Regions from separate parts of the Tessaracoccus aquimaris genome, predicted to be linked through region 2. Evidence: predicted binding sites of a transcription regulator. Region 2 holds the regulator's gene; the other holds the start of a gene.

Region 1 (10,860 bases), 820 kb from region 2:
CGCCTCTGGCATCGCCTCGCGCACCCGGTCGAGGATGCCGAGGAACTTCTGCGACCGGTAGGAGCGGCGCATCGACTTCAGGATGGCGTCCGAGCCGGACTGGAGCGGCATGTGCAGTTGGGGCATCACGTTCGGCGTGGCCGCCATCGCCTCGATGACGTCGTCGGTGAAGTCCTTCGGGTGCGGCGACGTGAAGCGGACGCGCTCCAGCCCCTCGATCCCTCCGCAGGCGCGCAGCAGTTTCGCGAAGGCCTGCCGGTCGCCGAACTCGACGCCGTAGGCGTTCACGTTCTGGCCGAGGAGGGTGATCTCCTGGACCCCTTGGGCGACCAGCATCTCGATCTCGGCGAGGATGTCGCCGGGGCGCCGGTCGGCCTCCTTCCCGCGCAGCGCAGGCACGATGCAGAAGGTGCAGGTGTTGTTGCAGCCGACGCTGACCGACACCCACGCGGAGTAGGGCGACTCGCGACGGCTCGGGAGGTTGCTCGGGAACGTCTCGAGCGCCTCCTTGATCTCGATCTGCGCCTCATGCTCGACGCGGGCGCGCTCCAGTAGGCGTGGAAGGGCGCCGACGTTGTGGGTGCCGAACACCACGTCGACCCATGGTGCCTTCCGCAGGATGGTGTCACGGTCCTTCTGGGCCATGCAGCCACCGACGGCGATCTGCAGGCCGGGATGCTTCGCCTTGACCGACGCCATGTGGCCGAGGTTGCCGTAGAGCCGGTTGTCGGCGTTCTCGCGCACCGCGCAGGTGTTGAACACGACGACGTCTGCCCCGGCGCCGAGCGCGTCGGAGGCGGCCGGGTCGACCCTGGTCAGGCCCGCCTCCTCGAGCAGTCCGCTGATCCGCTCGGAGTCGTGAACGTTCATCTGGCACCCGTAGGTGATGACGTGGTAGGTGCGCTCGGTAGTCATAGCCCGACCATGGTAGACGCCCGCGGCGGAACGCCCCAAGAATCCCCGGTCCCGATCGGCGGGGTCGGGCGCACCCCTCCCCCGGGCGGCCGTAGGCTCGGGGCATGACAACTCTCCCCACCGGGCAACAGTTCCTGATCTCCTCCGGCCGGTACGCGGCCGTCATCACGGAGGTCGGCGCCACGCTGCGAAGCTTCACGGTCGATGGTTCCGAGGTGCTGTGGACGTTCGCGGAAGACGAGGCCCCTCGCGGCTCGATGGGCAGGCAACTGGTGCCGTGGCCCAACCGGATCCGCGACGGTCGCTACAGCTTCGACGGCGTCGCGCACCAGTTGCCGATCACGGAGGTGCCCCGCAACACCGCGCTGCACGGCCTGGGCGAGGGCATGGCGTGGCGTCTCGTGTCGCACACCGACGACGCCGTGACGCTCGCCGCGACGATCTACCCGCAGGCAGGCTGGGCCGGCGTGCTGGACGTGCACATCTCGCACGCCGTCGACGAGGACGGTCTCCGGGTGACGGTGGAGGCCCGCAACATCGGCGCCGCCCCGGCCCCATACGGCTACGGCGCGCACCCCTATGTCGCCGCCGACCTGGCGACCGCCACGCTGACGCTGCCCTTCGAGCACGAACTGGCGGTCGACGCTGAGCGGTTGCTGCCCATCCAGGTTGGCCCCCTGAGCGCCGAGCACGACTTCGTCGAGCCGCGACTGGTGGGCGATGCGGTCTTCGACTCGGCCTTCGTCGACCCGATCGGCGACTGGGAGATCACGCTGGAGACCCCCGAACGCCGAGTGGTGTTCTGGGCGGACCACACGCAGCGCTGGGCGCAGGTGTTCACCACCCCGACGCGCGACGCCATGGCGATCGAGCCGATGACGTGCGGGCCGGACGCCTTCAACGAGGGGCCGACGCACGACGGCGTCATCGTGCTGGAGCCGGGCGAGAGCACCTGCTCCGTGTGGGGCATCCGCGTCGCCTGACGCGGGCGGTCAGTGCGCGGTCTCGGTGGCCCGGGACTCGCGCACGACCGTGATGCGGATCTGGCCCGGGTAGCTGAGGTTCTTCTCCACCTCGGCGGCGATGTCGCGGGCGAGCGCGTGCGCGCCCGCGTCGTCGATCTCCTCGGGGGCGACCATGACGCGCATCTCGCGGCCGGCCTGCATGGCGTAGGCGCGCATCACGCCCTCGTGGGCGGTCGCGATGTGCTCCAGGTTCTCCATCCGCTCGACGTAGGCCTCCAGCGACTCGCGGCGCGCACCGGGGCGGGACCCCGAGATCGCGTCGGCGGCCTGGACGAGGACGGCCTCGACGGTGCGCGGCTCGACCTCGTTGTGGTGGGCCTCGACCGCGTGGACGATGTCCTCGTGTTCGCCGTACTTGCGCAGCAGTTCCGCGCCGATGATGGCGTGGGGGCCCTCGACCTCGTGGGTGAGCGCCTTGCCGATGTCGTGCAGGAACGCGGCCCGCTTGACCACGACGATGTTCAGTCCGAGTTCCGCGGCCATCACGCCCGCGAGGTGGGCGCTCTCCACGAGGTGCCGCAGCACGTTCTGCCCGTAGGACGTCCGGAAGGCGAGCGACCCGAGGATCGGGACGAGTTCCGGGTGCAGGTCGACGATGCCGACCTCGGTGAGGGCGTCCTCTGCTGCACGCTCGACGCGCTCCCCCATCCTGCGCTGGCTGCGCTCGTAGACCTCCTCGATGCGCGCCGGGTGGATGCGCCCGTCTGCGACGAGGTCGACGAGGGTGAGCCGTGCCGTCTCGCGCCGCACCGGGTCGAAACTGCTGAGCAGCACGGACTCGGGTGTGTCGTCGATCAGCAGGTTCACGCCGGTGATCTGCTCGAAGGCGCGGATGTTGCGACCCTCGCGCCCGATGATCCGGCCCTTCATCTCGTCACTCGGCAGGTCGACGGTGCTGACGACCGACTCGTTCGTCTGCTCGGAGGCGACCCGCTGGATGGCGGTGACGATGACCGAGCGGGCGCGCCTGTCGGCCTCCCGCTGCGCGGTGGCCTCGATGTCTCGGGCGATGCCTGCGGCGGTCAGCTTGGCCTGCCGCTCCGCCTCGGCGATCACCTCGTGCTTGGCCTCGTCGACCGATAGGCCCGCGACCCGCTGCAGTTCGTGTTCGACGGCGTCGCGCTTGGCGACGACATCCTCGCGCTGCTCGCGCAGGCTGAGCTTCTGGGCCTCAAGTCGTTCCGCGCGGACGGCCAGGGCCTCAGTGTCGGCCGCGACGCGATCCTCGCGCTCGTGCAGTCGGGTCTCGCGGCGCTCCTGGGCCGCGCGCTCCTCGCGGAGTTCTGCCCGCTTGGTCTCGTGGTGTGCGTCGGCGTCCGTGCGGCGCACCTCTGCCGCCTCGATGATCTCGGCGGCGCGGACCTTTGATTCCTCGACGTTGCGCTCAGCGTCCGCGCGAAGCTGATCGGCGGAGGCCTGGGCCGAGGCCCGCAACTGCGTCGCCTCCACCGTGGCGGCCTCGTTGAGGCCTGCGCGTTCGCGTCGGATCTGCCCGCCTTGGCGCACCAACAGCACGGCCAGCACCACCGCGCAGCCGAGGGCGAGAGCGGCTAGCAACCAACCTAGTTCTGGCACGCGCTTCTCCTCCTGGCAGGTCCTGACTGCACAGGAGACGCACAATCCACGACGCGAGCCACCTTCGGCGGTGGGCACTGCTTCGGCGCCGATTGGGGACAGCGCCGCCTAAGGATGTTCGTGCGGCAACAAGCCGCTGAAGAGATTTTCGGTTCAGCAGGCCAGCTCGGGGCTGGCCGTCAGTTCATGCGGGGTCCTGTGACCTTGCACTAGAGCCTATTGCTCACCTGTGGAAAACTCAACCGGATCTTGCGCGGTGACCTCCGCAAGCACGGCCGCCGTGACCGAGCTGGAGAAGCCGCGCCTGGCCAACACGCCCGCCAACCTGCGCCGCGCGACGTGGGGCTCGAGGCGCGCCATGCTGCGCGCCTTCCTGCGGCCCAACTCGAGCGCCGCGGCGAGCTCCTCCTCGGGGTCGAGCTCGGCGAGCGCCTCCTCGGCGGTCTCCCTGTCGACGCCCTTCTCCCGCAGTTCCTGGCGGATCCGGGCCTTCCCGCGCAGGCTGTTCCTTGCCCGGGATTGCGTCACCGCGGCGGCGAAGGCTGCATCATCGACCAGGCCGACCTCCGTGAACCGCTCGAGGATCTCCTCTGCCACGTCGGCCGGCACGTTCCGCTTGTCCATCGCCTGTCGGAGTTCCTTGGCGGAGCGCTGCCGCACGGCCAGTTGATCGAGCGCGATCTTGCGGGCCACCTCGATCTGGGTGGCCCGCTCGTCGCCCTGCTCAGAAGTCAACTTCGCCCGTCTCCGGGTTCACGCCCTCGGGGATGTCGGACTTGTCGACGCCGAGGTGGAGCCTGATCCGACGCTCGATCTCGTTGGCGACGTCGGGGTTGTTCTTCAGGAACGTGCGGGCGTTCTCCTTGCCCTGACCGAGCTGGTCGGACTCGTAGGTGAACCACGCACCGGCCTTGCGGATGATGCCGGCGTCGACGCCCATGTCGATCAGGCTGCCCTCGCGGGAGATGCCCTCTCCGTAGATGATGTCGAACTCGGCCTGCTTGAAGGGCGGAGCGACCTTGTTCTTGACCACCTTGACGCGGGTGCGGTTGCCGACCATGTCGGTGCCGTCCTTGAGCGTCTCGATGCGACGCACGTCGAGGCGCACCGACGAGTAGAACTTCAGCGCGCGGCCACCGGTGGTGGTCTCGGGGCTGCCGAACATCACGCCGATCTTCTCGCGGAGCTGGTTGATGAAGATCGCGGTGGTGTTGGTGGTCTTGAGCGCGCCGGTCATCTTGCGGAGCGCCTGGCTCATCAGGCGGGCCTGCAGGCCGACGTGCGAGTCGCCCATCTCGCCCTCGATCTCGGCACGGGGCGTCAGGGCGGCGACAGAGTCGATGACGATCAGCGAGAGCGCGCCGGAACGCACCAGGGTGTCGGCGATCTCGAGCGCCTGCTCGCCGTTGTCGGGCTGCGAGACCAACAGTTCGTCTGTGTTGACGCCAAGCTTCTGCGCGTAGTCGGGGTCGAGCGCGTGCTCGGCGTCGATGAAGGCGCAGATGCCGCCGCCGGCTTGGGCGTTGGCGATCGCGTGCAGGGCGACGGTGGTCTTACCGCTGGACTCGGGGCCGTAGACCTCCACGACGCGGCCGCGCGGCAGGCCGCCGATGCCGAGCGCGACATCCAGGGCGACCGATCCGGTGGGGATCACGTCGATCGGTTGGCGGTTGTCCTCCCCCAGCCTCATGACGGAGCCCTTGCCGTGGGCCTTCTCGATCTGGGCGAGCGCTGCCTCGAGCGCCTTGTTACGGTCCGCAACGGCCATCGGATTTCCTTCCTGGGGCTGACCCGGGCGGGCCAGTTATGTCGTCGTCCATCACTCTAGGAAGAGGCACCGACATTTCTTTCACGGCGCCTGGTTCCTGTGGAGAACTGCGCGTCAGCTTACCGAACACCCGTTCGAATGCGTAAGCGACACGCGAGTTTTTTTCGGCGCGGCACTATTTTCAGCGCAGCGTCTCCGGCAGTTCGAGTTGCGCCCAGACGGCGCGCCAGATCCGCTTGCACGGGATGCCCGCGGCGAGCGCCTCGCGCACGGTGCGGCTTCCGAGGGCCTCCATCACGACCTGGTCGGCCCACGCCGCGGCATACCCGCCAGGCAGCACCTCGTTCAGTCGCTGCCACAACTCCACCTCACGCACCCGCCTACCGTACCCGCTGCTGGACGGCGCTGTTCACGACGCTGACCGAAGTGAGTAAGCTATCGCTCACCCGAGTGAGCAGAGCGCTCACAGTGATGGTTCGCGCGAAGGAGCCCGCCGGATGAATGCGCCTGGAACCCCCTCACACAAGCGTTCGGACCGGATGGTCGCGCTGCTCGCCCTGCTCACCGAGCGGGGTCAGTTGCCGCTGGCGTACCTGGCGGAGGCTCTCGACGCGTCGGCCGCGACGATCCGCCGCGACGTGGCGCTGCTCGCCGCCCAGGGCCTCCTGGAGCGCACCCACGGCGGGGCGCGCCCGATGAAGGGGAACCGGGAACTACCGGTCAGGCTGCGCGATGGGCGTAACCAGGAGTCGAAGCGCCGGATAGCGCGGACGGTCGCGTCACTGATCCCGCACGGCAAGCACGCGATAGGGCTGACGGGGGGCACCACCACCGCAGAGGTGCTGCGCGCGCTGCGCAGCCGCGACGACCTGACCATCATCACGAACTCGCTCAGCATCGGCCTCGAGGCCGCCGAGCAGGGCCAGGCGCGTGTGTTGATCGCGGGAGGCGTGCTTCGCTCAAGTTCACTCGAACTGGTCGGCTCGCTCGCCGAGTCGACCATGAAACTGGTCAACGTCGGCACGGCGGTGATCGGCGCGGACGGGGTGAGCGCAACGGGTGGGCTCACGACGCACGACGAGATCGAGGCCCGCACCAATTACGCGATGATCGAGCGCGCACAGCGCGTCATCGTGGCCGTCGACTCGAGCAAGATCGGGAACCGGACGCTGGCGAAAATGGCCGACGTCACGGACTTCCAGGTCCTGGTCACCGATTCGGGTGCACCCGAGGACGAACTGGAAGCGTTCCGTGACGCCGGCATCGAGGTTCATGTCGTCGACGCGGGTCGCGGCGACGAGGGCCCTGTCTCAGGCGGCCGCGGCAACTCGCGGCATGCGCTCGGCTTCGAGGGTAGCTAGCTTTCCGCTGATGCTGATCATCAGATCGGAGAGCGACACATCAAGGGCAGACGCAATGGAGAACAGCACCTCGCTCGACGCCTCCTTGTGACCGCGCTCGATCTCGGACAGGTATCCAAGTGAGACCATGCTGGCCATGGAGACCTCACGCAGGGTCATGCCGGCCGCCATCCGGAGTTCCCGGAGAGTCTCGCCCATTACCTTACGAATAAGAATCGTCTTCACGGCTACCTACCTTGCTGGCGGGCCGGATGCCCGCCGTCGGGTGGTACAACACGAGCGATTCGGGTTTTGTTCCCCGCTGGCGAAACGCTCACAAAACGCGCAGCAACATCTCCATCGAGTAGTCGATCGCGGCGGAGCGGATCTGCTCCCGGTCGCCCTCGAACTGCTTGAGTTCCGTGTACTGCGGCCAGTCGGACATCCCGACGCGCGGGCCGACCACGGCGAACCACACGGTGCCGACCTTCGCGCCGTCGGTCTCGGTCGGGCCCGCCACGCCGGTGGTGGACACGGCCCAGTCGGAGTCGCACGCGGACTGCGCGCCGAGCGCCATCTGCAGAGCCGTCAACTCGTTGACGACGCCCTCGTTCGCGATCAGTTCCTCGTCGACCCCCGCGAGGGAGGCCTTCAGTTCGCGGGCGTAGGTCACCAGCGCCCCGCGGAACACCGCAGATGCGCCGGGCACGGCCGTGAGCGCCGCGCCGATGCCGCCGCCGGTGAGCGATTCACACGTCGACAGGGTGATCGAACGCCCGGTCATCTTCTTGATGACGTCTTCGGCCAGCGACATGTTTCCTCCAGGTCTTAGGTGGTTACCCCATTCAGGCTACCGACTCGTCCGTCCCCTTGAGCGCGTCGCGGCGGATCCGCCAGGCGTGCCGCAGGTAGTCGAACCCCGTTACGACCGTCAGGATCAGTGCGGCCCACATCAGGACCCAGGCGAGCACCTGGAGCGGGCCGGGAAGGAAGTCCAGGTTCAGGTTGAACAGGATCAGCGCGACGGTCTGGGTGACCGTCTTGGCCTTTCCGCCCTTGTTGGCGGCCATCACGGTGCCGTACTTCTTCAACCGTTCGCGCACCCACGTGATGCCCCACTCGCGGAGCAGGATGATGATGGTGAACGCCCACGGCAGTTCACCGAGGATGCTGAGGCAGATGAACGCCGCGCCGGTGAGGGCCTTGTCGGCGATCGGGTCCCAGAGCTTCCCGAAGTCGGTGATCAGGTTGTACTTGCGCGCGATGAAACCGTCGGCCAGGTCCGTCAGCATCGCGACAAGGAACACGATGGTGGCGGCGAGGCGCCAGGAGAACACCTCGGGTCCCATGAACAGCAGCACCACGTAGACCGGCACCAGGATGATCCGGATCACCGTCAGGATGTTTGGCACATTCCAGTTGCTCGGCTTGGCTGCCACCGTGTTGTCGCTCACTTCGCCTCCGCGATCAGGTCGATGCCGTCCGAGTCGGTCACGCGGGCGGAGATGATGTCGCCCACGGCTGCGGGCAGGTCGAGGGTCACGACGCCGTCGGTCTCGGGCGCCTGGTGCATGGCGCGACCGGTGCCGTCGGCCTCCTCAACGAGCACGATCACGTCCTCGCCGATCCGGTCGTCCGCACGGGCCTCGCAGACCTCGATGGCAACGTCGGCGAGCATCGCGCGGCGCTCCTCGATCTCCTCCTCCGGCAGGTGACCGGCGAGGTCGGCCCCCTCGGTGCCCTCCTCGTCGGAGTAGCCGAAGACGCCGAGCACGTCGAGGTTCGCGTCGATGATGAACTGCCGCAGGATCTCCACGTCGGCCTCGGTCTCGCCGGGGAATCCCGCGATGACGTTGCTGCGGATGCCAGCGTGGGGCGAGCGGGAGCGGATCATGCCGATCAGCGACAGGAAGCTGTCCGGGTCGCCGAACCGTCGCATCGAGCGCAGCACCGACTTGGACGCGTGCTGGAAGCTGAGGTCGAAGTAGGGCACCACCTTGTCGATGCCGAACATGGCGTCGATCAGCCCTGGGCGGATCTCGGCGGGCTGCAGGTAGGACACCCGGATCCATTCGAGCCCGTCCACCGCGGAGAGACGCTCCAGCAGTCGCTCAAGGCGATGGTCCGAGCCGAGGTCCTTGCCGTAGGACGAGGTGTTCTCCGAGACGAGGAAGACCTCCTTGACGCCGTCCTCGACGAGCCAGCGGGCCTCCGCCTCCAACTCGTCAAGGGGGCGCGACAGGTAGCTGCCACGGAAGGCGGGGATGGCGCAGAATGCGCAGCGCCGGTCGCAGCCGGAGGCGATCTTCAGCGACGCTGATGGGCCGCGCCCAAGCCTGCGGCGCAGCGTCGGCGGGCCGCTCTGCGGGGCCAGCCCGTCGGGGAGCGGCGCGTGGCCCGGCGTGGCGATGCCCGCCGCTGCGGCAGGGCGGGCCGACGGGGTGAGGGGCAGCAGCTTGCGGCGGTCGCGTGGGACGTGCGAGATCGGCTTCTCGCCGTCGAGGATGGAGCGCAGCCGGTCGGCGATGTCGGTGTAGGCGTCGAAGCCGAACACCGCGTCGGCCTCCGGAAGCGACTGGGCAAGTTCGACGCCGTAGCGTTCCGCCATGCAGCCGACGGCGACCACGGACTTCACCACGCCGTCGTCCTTGAGGTCGGCGGCGGCCAGCAGCGTGTCGATCGAGTCCTTCTTGGCCTGCTCGACGAAGCCGCAGGTGTTGACCACCACCGTCTCGGCGTCCTCGGCGTCGTCGACCAGCACGAAACCCCCGAGCTCGAGCCGTGCGGCGAGCTCCTCGGAGTCGACGTCGTTGCGGGCGCAGCCGAGCGACGCGATGTGGACCGATCTCAGTGGCGTAGACATTGGGCCCATTATTGCTCAGCCCGCCGAAAGGTTCACCAGAACGTCGTCCAGGTCGTCGGGCTTGACGAGCACCTCGCGCGCCTTCGAGCCTTCCGACGGGCCGACCACTCCCCTGCTCTCGAGGATGTCCATGAGGCGGCCTGCCTTGGCGAAGCCGACGCGGAGCTTGCGTTGCAGCATCGAGGTCGACCCGAGCTGCAGTTCGACGACAAGCCGGCAGGCGTCGAGGACGAGTTCCATGTCGTCGCCGATGTCGTCGACGACCTTCTTCTCCGCCCCGGCCGCGACGGTGACGTCCTCGCGGTAGTTGGGCTGCAACTGTTCGCTGATGAAGCCGACGATCTCGCGGATCTCGGACTCGTTGACCCAGGCGCCCTGCACGCGGATCGGCTTGCCCGCGCCCATCGGCAGGAACAGCCCGTCGCCCTTGCCGACGAGCTTCTCGGCGCCGGGCTGGTCGAGGATGACGCGGGAGTCGGTCATCGACGACGTGGCGAACGCGAGGCGCGACGGCACGTTGGCCTTGATGAGGCCCGTCACGACGTCGGTGGAGGGGCGCTGCGTGGCGAGCACCAGGTGGATGCCCGCGGCACGCGCGAGCTGGGTGATCCGCACGACCGACTCCTCGACGTCGCGCGGGGCGACCATCATGAGGTCGGCGAGCTCGTCGACCACCACGAGCAGGTACGGGTACGGCGTCAGCACCCGCTCTGACCCCTCCGGCACCTTCACCTGACCCGCACGGACGGCCTTGTTGAAGTCGTCGACGTGGCGGAAGCCGAACGCGGCGAGGTCGTCGTAGCGCATGTCCATCTCACGCACCACCCACGCGAGGGCCTCCGCGGCCTTCTTGGGGCTGGTGATGATGGGGGTGACGAGGTGCGGGATGCCCTCGTACTGGTTCAGCTCGACGCGCTTCGGGTCGACGAGTAGCAGGCGCACCTCGTCGGGCGTTGAGCGCATCATGATCGAGGTGATCAGCGAGTTGATGAAGCTCGACTTTCCGGAGCCGGTCGCGCCCGCCACGAGAAGGTGAGGCATCTTGGCCATGTTGGCGAGCACGAAGCCTCCCTCGACGTCCTTGCCGAGGCCCACGGTCATGGGGTGATGGTCGCTCTTGGCCTTCTGCGAGCGGAGCACGTCGCCGAGGCTGACGACCTCCTTGTCGAGGTTCGGGATCTCGATGCCGATCGCGGACTTACCCGGGATCGGCGTCAGGATCCGGATCTCGTTGGATCCGACGGCGTAAGCGATGTTGTCCGCAAGGCCGGTGACCTTGCTGACCTTGATCGCCGACCCGAGTTCGACCTCGTAGCGGGTCACTGTCGGGCCACGGGTGTAGCCGGTGACGCGGGCGTCGATCTCGAACTCCGT
Region 2 (10,860 bases):
CACGCGCAGGTCATCGTTGGCGGCCTGGTGCTTGCGCATCACGCGCTGGTGGGCATCGGCGTTGACCGCGTAGCCGTTGTACGGACCGACCACGGCCGCGAGTTCTGCGCTGCGACGGTACGAGGCGCCCGTCATGATCGACGTGATGGCAGCAGCGGTGGAGCGGCCACCCTCGGTGTCATAGCCCTTGCCCATCGCCATCAGCAGCGCGCCGAGGTTGGCGTAGCCGATGCCGAGCTGGCGGAAGTTGCGGGTGGTCTCGCCGATCGGCTCCGTCGGGAAGTCGGCGAAGCAGATCGAGATGTCCATCGCGGTGATGATCAGTTCGACGGCCTTGACGAACAACTCCGCGTCGAAGGTGCCGTCGGCCTTGAGGAACTTCAGCAGGTTCAGCGACGCCAGGTTGCACGACGAGTTGTCGAGGCTCATGTACTCGGAGCAGGGGTTCGACGCCGTGATGGGGCCGGTCTCCGGGTTGGTGTGCCACGCGTTGATGGTGTCGTTGTACTGGATGCCGGGATCGGCGCACTCCCACGCGGCCTTGGCGATCTTGCGGAAGAGGGTCTTGGCGTCGACCTCCTCGATCACCGAGCCGTCGCCGCGGGCGCGCAGCCCGAACGCGGAGCCGCTCTCCACGGCAGCCATGAACTCGTCGTTCACGCGCACCGAGTTGTTGGCGTTCTGGTACTGGACCGAGGTGATGTCCTTGCCGCCGAGGTCCATGTCGAACCCGGCGTCGCGCAGCGCACGGATCTTGTCCTCCTCGCGCGCCTTCGTCTCGACGAACTCCTCGATGTCGGGGTGGTCGACGTCCAGCACGACCATCTTCGCGGCCCGGCGGGTCGCGCCGCCCGACTTGATGGTGCCGGCAGAGGCGTCTGCGCCGCGCATGAAGGACACGGGGCCCGAGGCGGTGCCACCGGAGCTCAGCAGTTCCTTCGACGAGCGGATCCGCGACAGGTTCAGGCCGGCACCGGAGCCGCCCTTGAAGATGAAGCCCTCTTCCTTGTACCAGTTGAGGATCGAGTCCATGGAGTCGTCGACCGACAGGATGAAACACGCGCTGACCTGCTGCGGCGAGGGGGTGCCGACGTTGAACCAGACAGGCGAGTTGAAGGAGAAGTACTGGTTGAGCAGCATCCAGGTGAGCTCGTGCTCGAAGATCTCGCCGTCCTGCTCGGTGGCGAAGTAGCCGAAGTCCTGGCCCGCCTTGGCGTAGGTGGTGACGACCCGGTCGATCAGCGTCTTGAGGCTGGCCTCGCGCTGTTCGGTGCCGAGCGCTCCACGGAAGTACTTGGTGGTGACGATCGTGGAGGCGTTGACGCTCCACGACGACGGGAACTCGACCCCGTGCTGCTCGAAGACGGTCTCGCCGGTCCTCCAGTTGGTCTGCACCACGTCGCGGCGGTCCCACTCCACTTCGTCGTAGGGGTGCACCCCCTCTTTGGTGAAGACGCGCCCGATGGTGAGGCCCTTGCCCTGGGTCTCCGAGTTCTTGCGGCGTGTTCCGCGCGCGGCAGTGGCGGTCATTGTTTTCCCCTCGTGTGTATCCGGTGTTGTGTGTCAGATGAGTGTGCTGGCGCTGAGCGTCAACTGATCAGCGGTTCCTGGCTGAGCGCGCCGACGAGGACCTGACTGCCCTGCGGCGGTTGCTGCGACACGCTGAGTCGCAGCGTGTCGATCTCTCTCTGGAAGTCGTCGACCGAGTCGTAGTTCTTGTAGACGCTTGCGAAGCGCAGGTACGCGACGGCGTCCAACTCCTCGAGCGGCCCAAGGATGGCGACCCCGATCTTCTCGGACGGGATCTCCGCGAACCCTGAGGCACGCAGCGACTCCTCGACCCGCTGGGCGAGCGATGCCAACTGCGCGGGTGTCACGGGACGACCCTTGCAGGCCTTCGACACCCCACGGATGACCTTGTCCCTGCTGAACGCCTCGACGACCCCGGAGCGCTTCACGACGGTCAGCACGATCTGCTCGACGGTGGTGAACTTGCGCTCACACATCGGGCATGCACGCCTGCGCCGGATGGCCGAACCATCCTCTGTGGCACGCGAATCCGACACCTTGGTGTCGCCGTGCCTGCAGAACGGGCAGTGCATTGTCGTGGACCTTCCCTCGTGAATCCCCTGCGGAGGTACCAAGGTGCCACGTTCAGCTCAAAACCACAAGCCCTTGTGTAGCGACACGCCCAGAACCACTAGATATAGGAATTCTAGGCTGGCCCGGCACCCCAGACAAGCACTCCAGGGGCGACACGCCGAAGCGCTGACTAGGCCACGCTCACGGCTGCGTGACGTGCGCCCAGCCCGGGTCTCCGGCGACGTACTCGAACGCCGGATCGGGTGTGGCGTTGGCCGCGAACTGACCGACGCACATCGCCCCACCGACGACGGTCAGCGCACCGACCAGCGCCACCTTTGCGACAAGCCACGGCGACCTGGGCGCCGGACGGGAGGCGACGCACGAGGCGACCCTAGCGGTCGCGCCGGGGCGCTCGCCACGCCTGGGGTGGGCGACGGGGAGGCGGAGATCGGGGCGGCCGGCAGGCGTAACGGTGACGACTCTGCGGGACCCTGCGTCAACGACCTGGAAAGAAACTGCAGCGGCCATGGGGACCACCCCTCTCGTCCTAGAACAACTGTTCGATTACTGAGCTTAGCGCCTCGACTCTCGAAATGGAACATCCGTTCGATCCACGTGTCGCGTCGCCCTCAAGAAGCACTCAACACGACGCCTCCGACAGTTTCGTTTCGGCGTGTCGTCCCGCGACCAGGACGCAGTCAGGGAGAAGCGAAGACACGCTGCCCAATTTCGAACACACGTTCGTTCAGCGGCTACAGTGGGTCCATGCCCGACAAGACCCCACGCCGCGGACGGCCCACCAACGCCTCGCTCGCCGCCGAGTTCGGCAGCATCACCCCGCTGCCGGACGGCCCGGAGGACCTGCACGGCCTCACCGCGCGCCAGATGGCGATCCTCCAGGTGATCCGCGAGTCGATCGAGGAGGTCGGTTATCCACCGAGCATCCGCGAGGTCGCCACGCGCGCCGGCCTGGCGTCGACGTCGTCGGTCGCCTACCAACTCAAGGTGCTGGAGGAGAAGGGGTTCCTGCGCCGCGATCCGAACCGGCCCCGCGCCGTCGTAGTCCAGATGCCGGGCGAAAGCTCCGAGGACCTCGACCCGACGCAGCACTTCGACTCGGCGCCCCGCTCCGTCGCGGCTCCCCTGCTTGGCCGCATCGCGGCGGGCGGGCCGATCCTTGCGGAGCAGCAGGTCGACGACGTGTTCGCGCTTCCGAAGCAGTTGGTCGGCGATGGCGAGATCTTCATGCTCGAGGTCAAGGGCGACTCGATGATCGAGGCGGCGATCTGCGACGGCGACTGGGTCGTGGTGCGCAGGCAGAACGACGCCATCAACGGCGACATCGTGGCGGCCCTCCTTGACGACGAGGCCACCGTCAAGACGCTGCGCCGCAGGGACGGCGAGGTGTGGCTGCTGCCGCACAACGAGCGGTACTCCCCCATCGACGGCACCCACGCGCAGATCATGGGCAAGGTCGTCGCGGTGATGCGCAAGCTCTGAGCAGGAGCCAACGCCAAGGCGAAGACGAAGGAACCGGCCGACGCCAACGCGTCGGCCGCCTTCGTCTAGGGGCTCAGAGGCCCAGGAATGCGCGGAACTCGTCGCAGCAGCGCTCGGCCCGCTCCCGGTCGGGGAGTTCGCAGAAGATGCGCAGCAGCGGCTCGGTGCCCGAGAAGCGCGCGATGATCCAACCGTCCTCGAAGTAGACCTTGCAGCCGTCCTCGTAGGAGGTGCGCACGACGGGCTCGGAGAACTCGGGCAGCCGCTTCTCGACCATCAGCGTGTTGAGGATCTCCGGCTTGCGCTCCGGGTCGAATGAGAAGTCCGTCTCTGCCATGTAGTGCGGCGGGAACTGGCCGACGATCTCCTTGTAGATCTGGCTCATGGGCTTGCCGACGACCGCGATCATCTCGACGAGCAGCGCGGCGGCGTAGATGCCGTCCTTGCCGGAGATGTGGCCGCGCACCGTGAGGCCGCCGGAGCTCTCGCCGCCGATGATGGCGTCGGTCTCGAGCATCTTGCCGGAGATCCACTTGAATCCGACGGGGACCTCGTGGGACTCCTCGCCGAACATCGTGGCGACGTCGTCAAGCAGCGAGGTGGTCGCGACGTTGCGCACGACCGCGCCCTTCCAACCCTTGTACTTGAGCAGGTAGTAGTAGAGGATCACCAGCAACTGGTTGGGGTGCAGGAAGTTGCCCAGGTCGTCGATGATGCCGATCCGGTCGGCGTCACCGTCGGTGGCGATGCCGAGGTCGCACTTGTTCTCCACCACGTAGCGCGAAAGCGCCTGCAGCGTGTGGGAGGTCGGCGACGGGAGCCTGCCGCCGAAGAGCGTGTCGTGGCGGTCGTTGATGACCTCCACGTCGACGCGGGCGGTCATCAGGATGGTCTGGAGAGAGGTCTTCGACACGCCAAACATCGGGTCGAGCGCGACCTTGAGCCCCGCCTCGCGGATCGCCTCCATGTTGATCTGGGAGATGATCGAGTCGATGTAGCCGTTGAAGGTGTTGATCTCCTCGACGGCACCCGTCGCGATGGCCTTGGGGTAGGCGATCGAGGCGATGTCGGCCTCCGGCGCGCCCTCGAGGGCCTCCATCCGGCGCTCGACGTCGAGCGTCACGTCCTCGTCGGCGTCCTTGCCGCCGCGGGTGAACACCTTGATGCCGTTGTACAGCGCGGGGTTGTGGGACGCGGTGATGGCCATGCCGTACGGCAGGTTCTGGTCCTTGACCGTCCACATGATCAGCGGGGTCGGCGCCTGGGCGACCTTGATCACCTTTGTCGGGATGCCGTACCCGGCGAACACCTCCGCCGCCCACTGCGCCGCGACGTCCGAGAGGAACCGGCGGTCGTAACCGATCACGATCCCCTCGTCCGCGACGCCCTCGTCGCGCATCCGAGCCGCGAGGGCTGCGCTGAGCAGCCGCACGTTCGCCCTGATGAACTCGTCTCCGATGATTGCCCGCCAGCCGCCAGTGCCAAAGTTGATTCGTGCCACGCCTCAACAGTAGACCGGGCCCCCCGGAGAGCCGGTCATCCTAACGAGCGAATGCGCAACCATCATGCACACGTCGCTCACTGTGTCTCGGCGATCCTCGCCAAAGCTTCCGGGTCGTGCAGTTCGACGGTTGCCTTGTCGACGCGGATCAGGCCTGCCCTGCTGAGGGCACCCAGACGCCTGCTGAGCGTCTCCGGGCTCAGTCCGAGCAGCGAGGCGACGTCGCGCTTCGGCACCGGGAAGGTGACGGCGGGGCGACCGTCGCTCCACCGGGCGGGCAGTTCCAGCAGGTAGCCCGCGACCCGCGCGCCGGCGTCGACCCCGCTCACCGCCGCGAGCGACGCCTCCGCCGCTGACAGTCGCCGCGTGACGGCCCGCAGCATCCGCAGCCCGATGTCGGGGAACCGGTTCACCAGGTCCTCCAGATCCCGGTGTCGGAAACTGCACACCTCTGCCGGCTCGACGCTGACGGCGAGCCGGTCGTCCGCGTCTCCGGTGACGAAGCCGATCTCCCCGACGAAGTCGCCGGGGTGCAGAACCCGCAGGACCTGCTCCTGCCCGCCCGGCGCAACCCTCGACACGCGAAGTGCGCCGGAGTGCACCACCAGCAAGGTGCCGGCGCGCTCGCCGGGGCGTTGGGCCACCTCGCCCCTGTCGAGCCGCAACGGCCTCGCAAGCCGGGCGACCTCGCCCTGTTGGGCGGCGGTCAGCCCCGCGAAGATCGGCACCCGGCCGACGCAGGAGCCCCGATGGGTCATCGCCTCGCCTCCTCGACCAGCGGGAGCCTCGACGCCTCCGTGGCGGCCGGCCCGCGCATTCTCGTCAGGCGCAGCGCGTTCACGATCACCAGCAGCACGCTCGCCTCGTGCACCAGCATGCCACCCGCCAACCCGATGTCGCGGCTCAGGACCCCCACCAGCAGTACGGCGACCGTGGCGAGCGCGAGCGCCGTGTTCTGCCGCATCACGCGCACGGTCGCCCGGGCCACCCGCCTCGCGTGCGCGAACTGATCGAGCCTGTCGCCGAGGAGGACGACGTCGGCCGTCTCGACGGAGGCGTCCGTGCCGCCGACGCCCATCGCGACACCCACGTCGGCCCGTGCGAGCGCCGGGGCGTCGTTGACGCCGTCGCCCAGCATCACGACGGTGCGACCTGAGGCCTGCAGGTCGGCGACGGCCGCGGCCTTGTCTGCTGGGAGCAGCCTGCCGTGTGCCTCGTCGACGCCCAACGCCTCGGCGACCCGCCTCGTCGGGCCGTCCGCGTCCCCGCTGAGGGCGACCACCCGCTCGATCCCGGCCGCCCGGAGCCGCCGGATCGCGTCGGCGGCCTCGGCGCGGGGCTGGTCGGCGATGGCGATCAGGCCGAGCAGTCGGCGCTCGTCAGCGACGAACACCACGCTGGCGCCCTCCTCCTCGAGGCGGTCGGCGCGGGTCAGCGCCGCGACCCCTGGCGGGGCGCCGAACTCGGTGACGAAGTCCGGGGTGCCGACGGCGATCCGGCGGCCCTCATGGCGACCCGAGATGCCTGCGCCCGTGAGCACGTAGATGTCCTCGGGGCGACCGAGCGGGAGGCCGCGGGTCCTGGCTGCCGCGACGATGGCGGCGCCCAAGGGGTGTTCGCTCGCCGACTCGACGGCCGCCGCACTCTCCAGCACGTCCCCGCGCGCGACGCCTGGCTCCGCGACGACCTCGGTGACGGCGGGGCGACCGAGCGTCAGCGTCCCGGTCTTGTCGACGACGAGGGTGTCGGCCGAGGCGAGCGCCTCGAGCGCCTCGCCCGACTTGATCAGCACCCCCTGCCTGGCGATGGCGCCGAGGCCCGCGACGGCGGCGACGGGCACGGAGATGACGAGCGCGCCGGGGCAGGCGATCACCAGGAACACCAGGGCGAACTCGACGTCCCGGGTGAGCGCGAACACCAGCAGGGAGGCGAGCAGCACGCCCGGGGTGTAGTACCTGGCGAACCGTTCGAGGAACCGCTGCCGCCTGGTGCGCGATTCCTGCGCCTCCTCTACCAGGTCGATGATCCTGCCGTAGGTGGTTTCGGCGCCGATCAGTTCGGCCTCGACCTCCAGGTAGCCCGACGTCAGGAGCGTGGCCGCGCGGACGCGTTCCCCAGCGACCCTGTGCACCGGGCTCGGCTCGCCGGTGAGCGTGGACTCGTCGACCCATGCGTCGCCGGTCAGCACGGTCCCGTCGACCGCGATCCGCTCCCCCGTGGTGACGATCACCCGCTCGCCGGGGAGCACATCCTCGACGTCGACGGCGACCCGTCCGCCGTCGCGATCGATCGTCGCGCGGGTGGGGGCGAGCGCGACGAGGGCAAGCAGCGAGCGGCGGGTGCGTTCGAGGGTGCGCGCCTCCAGCCAGGCCCCGAACAGGAACAGGAACCCGACGACCGCTGCCTCGGTGGCCTCGCCGATGATGAGCGCGCCGACGATGGCGATCGTGACGAGCAGATCGATGCTGAAGGCCCGCACCCGAAGGGCGCGCAGCGCGCGCCGCGCGATCGGCCCGAGGCTCAGCAGCGCAGAGACGCTCAGCAGCACGGCGGCGACCTGCGAGGCCCCCGTGACGTGCGCGGCCAGCGCGGCGATCAGCAGCGCGCCGCTGGAGGCCGTCAAGGCGTCGCGGGCGTTCATTTCCGCACCGGGTACCCGAGCGCGTCCAGGTCGGCGACGAGGTCGTCGCGGGTCACCTTGCCGGGGTCGTACTCGACGCGCACGGCGTTGGAGGCGAAGCGGACCTTGACGGCGTCGACGCCCGGACGGCGCGCCAGGCCCCGTTCGATGGTTGCGATGCAACTGGGGCAGGTGAGGGGGACGGTGGTGAGCGTGACGGTGGACATTGGTTCCTCCTGGAACTGGGGTGCGGGCCGGATCGCCCGACACCCCCATGTCACCGCTTGGCGGCGTGAACCGCCTTGACCTGCGTCAAGCCAGGTCGATCAGATCCGCGTAGTCCTCGGACCAGAGGTCCTCGACGCCGTCCGGCAGCACAAGCACCCGGTCCGGATGCAGCGCCTCGACGGCCCCCGGGTCGTGCGTGACGAGCACGACGGCGCCCGCATAGGTGCGCAGCGCGCTGAGCACCTCGGCCCGCGACGCGGGGTCGAGGTTGTTGGTCGGCTCGTCGAGCAGCAGCACGTTGGCGGCGGAGACGACGAGCATGGCAAGCGAAAGGCGCGTCTTCTCGCCGCCGGAGAGCACCCTGGCCGGCTTGTCGACGTCATCGCCCGTGAACAGGAACGAGCCGAGCACCTTGCGCACGTCGGTGTCGTTGAGGTTGGGCGAGGCCGAGACCATGTTGGCGAGCACGGACCGGTCGACGTCGAGGGTCTCGTGTTCCTGCGCGTAGTACCCGACGCGCGCGCCGTGGCCGAGTTCGACCCGGCCGGCAGTCGGCTCCTCGATGCCGTAGAGGACGCGCAGCATGGTGGTCTTTCCCGCGCCGTTCAGGCCGAGAATGACGACCTTCGAGCCTCGGTCGACCGCGAGATCGACCGCGGTGAACACCTCGAGCGAGCCGTAGGACTTGCTGAGCTCGAATCCCCGCACGGGCGTCTTGCCGGAGGGTGCCGGGTCGGGGAAGCGGATCTTGGCGACCTGGTCGACGGCGCGCTCCCCCTCGACGCCCGCGAGCAGTCGCTCGGCCCGTTTGGCCATGTTCTGCGCCGCGACGGCCTTCGTGGCCTTCGCGCGCATCTTGTCCGCCTGCGCCATCAACTGGGCGGCCTTGCGTTCCGCGTTGACCAGTTCGCGCTTGCGGCGCTTCTCGTCGGTCTCGCGCTGCAGCAGGTACCGCTTCCAGTCCATCGAGTAGACGTCCATTTCGGAGCGGTTCGCGTCGAGGTGGAAGACCTTGTTGACGACGGCCTCGAGCAGCGCCGTGTCGTGGGAGATGATGATCAGCCCGCCCGCGAAGCCCTGCAGGTAGCTGCGCAGCCACACGATGGAGTCGGCGTCGAGGTGGTTGGTCGGCTCATCGAGCAGGAGCGTGTCGGCGTCGGAGAACAGGATCCTTGCCAGTTCGATGCGGCGCCGCTGGCCACCGGAGAGCGTCTTGAGGGGCTGGCCGAGCACCCGGTCGGGCAGGCCGAGGTTCGACGCGATCCGCGCGGCCTCCGACTCCGCCGCGTAGCCTCCCGCGGCGAGGAAGGCGGCCTCGGCGCGGGTGTATGCCGACATGGCCTCGTCGCGTTCGGCGCCGTCGGCGCTGGCCATGGTCTCCTCGGTGCGCCGCATCCGGCGGATGGCCTGGTCGAGGCCGCGGGCGCCGAGGATGCGGTCGCGGGCGATCTGTTCGGGGTCACCGGAGCGGGGGTCCTGCGGCAGGTAGCCGAGTTGGCCGGTGCGGTTGACGGTGCCTGCGGCGGGCTGGGACTCGCCGGACAGGATCCGCGTCAGGGTCGTCTTCCCTGCGCCGTTGCGGCCGACGAGGCCGATCCGGTCGCCCGGGATCACCTGAAAACTGACAGGCGAAAGCAGCAAGCGGGCGCCTGCCCGCACCTCGATGTCCTTGACCTGTAGCACCGACCTAGTCTGTCGCTCCTGGCGCGATTAGCCAAAACTGCCGCGTCGCCAGGCCACCCCGACGGGTGAGGTCCGCCCCACAGGGCTATCGTGTGCGCCATGGAGCCGACGATCCGCGTTCTTCTCGCCGAAGACGACCCCCTGGCTCAGGAGGCGGTTGCGGCCTACCTTGCCCGCACCCCCGACCTGGAACTGGTCGGCGTGGCTGGAGACGGGATCGCCGCCGTCGACCTGGCCCGCTCGGTGCGACCCGACGTCGCCGTGGTCGACATCCACCTTCCGGGGATCGACGGCATCGAGGTGACGCGGCGCCTCACGGCCCCTCCATTGAGCGTCAAGGTGTTGTGCTTCACCGCGCTCGGCGACGATCAGATGATGGTGCGAGCCATCGAGGCGGGCGCCGACGGCTTCCTGCTGAAGTCCGACAGCGTCGGCCTGATCCTGCACGGCATCCGCAGCGCGGCTAACGGGGAGGCGTTGGTCTCCCCGAAGCTGGTGACGGCGCTGTTGACGTCGCGCGCGAACCGCGCGGAGCCGCCAGGAACGCTCTCCGAGACCGATCGGCGACTGCTGATGCTGATCGGGCAGGGGCGCAGCAATGCCGAGATCGCCGAGGAGATGTTCCTGGCGACCACCACCGTCAAGACCTACGTCAGCCGGCTGCTGAGGCGCCTGGCCGTGAGGAACAGGGCGGCGCTTGCCGCCCGGGCCCACGAATGGGGCCTCGTGCCGCGAAGGTGACCTGAACTGGCCCGCAGGGGTTGGAAGATGGGCCAACGCAACGGATGTGAGGGGGATGCTCGTGAGCACAGAAGCCCGGCGCCCCCTGTATGCCAGATCCGGCTGGTTCGAGCCGACACTCGCGCTGTCGGTCTTCGCGCTGCAGGTCAGCACGATCGCGGCCGACGGTCCGCGCCCCGCCTTCCTGTGGGTGCTGGACGTGCTCGCCTGCCTGGGAGCGGGCCTCTCCGGGTACCGCCCCGCCATTGGGGTGGCGCTGCTCGCGGTTGGGCTCCTCGGCCAGTTCGCGGGCGCGCCTGCCGAGACGGGCATGTCCGGCTTCGCCGCGCTCACCGGGATCTTCGCCGCCGTCCGGATCAGGTACCGGCACTGGGTGCCCATCGCGACGGGCCTCGCGGTCGTGGCGTTCCTGCTGCTCGTCTTCCACGCGCCGACGGTGTGGGGCCAGATGGCGGCATCTGCCGCGCTGTACTGCGTCTCCCTCGTGCTGACGGTCGGCGGC

What was found. Region 2 encodes LexA, which represses DNA repair genes until DNA is damaged. Its sites were predicted from a motif close to TCGAACANNTGTTCGA; they were not measured.
Region 1: the regulator LexA is predicted to act here: its motif matches at 5,406-5,421, upstream of recA (recombinase RecA).

The regions. Positions count from the first base shown of each region.
Region 1 is NZ_CP019606.1:727,562-738,421, reverse strand. Features, by position in the region: gene miaB (tRNA (N6-isopentenyl adenosine(37)-C2)-methylthiotransferase MiaB) at 1-915, opposite strand, end outside; gene BW730_RS03470 (aldose 1-epimerase family protein) at 1,020-1,898, shown strand; gene rny (ribonuclease Y) at 1,908-3,515, opposite strand; gene BW730_RS03460 (regulatory protein RecX) at 3,732-4,250, opposite strand; gene recA (recombinase RecA) at 4,240-5,283, opposite strand; gene BW730_RS03450 (DUF3046 domain-containing protein) at 5,465-5,659, opposite strand; gene BW730_RS03445 (DeoR/GlpR family DNA-binding transcription regulator) at 5,823-6,644, shown strand; gene BW730_RS03440 (helix-turn-helix domain-containing protein) at 6,594-6,869, opposite strand; gene BW730_RS03435 (CinA family protein) at 6,958-7,437, opposite strand; gene pgsA (CDP-diacylglycerol--glycerol-3-phosphate 3-phosphatidyltransferase) at 7,469-8,077, opposite strand; gene rimO (30S ribosomal protein S12 methylthiotransferase RimO) at 8,074-9,486, opposite strand; gene BW730_RS03420 (FtsK/SpoIIIE family DNA translocase) at 9,502-10,860, opposite strand, start outside.
Region 2 is NZ_CP019606.1:1,547,585-1,558,444, forward strand. Features, by position in the region: gene BW730_RS07270 (vitamin B12-dependent ribonucleotide reductase) at 1-1,530, opposite strand, end outside; gene nrdR (transcriptional regulator NrdR) at 1,590-2,102, opposite strand; gene BW730_RS18060 (hypothetical protein) at 2,284-2,613, opposite strand; gene lexA (transcriptional repressor LexA) at 2,851-3,585, shown strand; gene BW730_RS07285 (phosphoglucomutase/phosphomannomutase family protein) at 3,659-5,086, opposite strand; gene BW730_RS07290 (Crp/Fnr family transcriptional regulator) at 5,164-5,844, opposite strand; gene BW730_RS07295 (heavy metal translocating P-type ATPase) at 5,841-7,727, opposite strand; gene BW730_RS07300 (cation transporter) at 7,724-7,933, opposite strand; gene BW730_RS07305 (ABC-F family ATP-binding cassette domain-containing protein) at 8,019-9,617, opposite strand; gene BW730_RS07310 (response regulator transcription factor) at 9,717-10,358, shown strand; gene BW730_RS20315 (sensor histidine kinase) at 10,420-10,860, shown strand, end outside.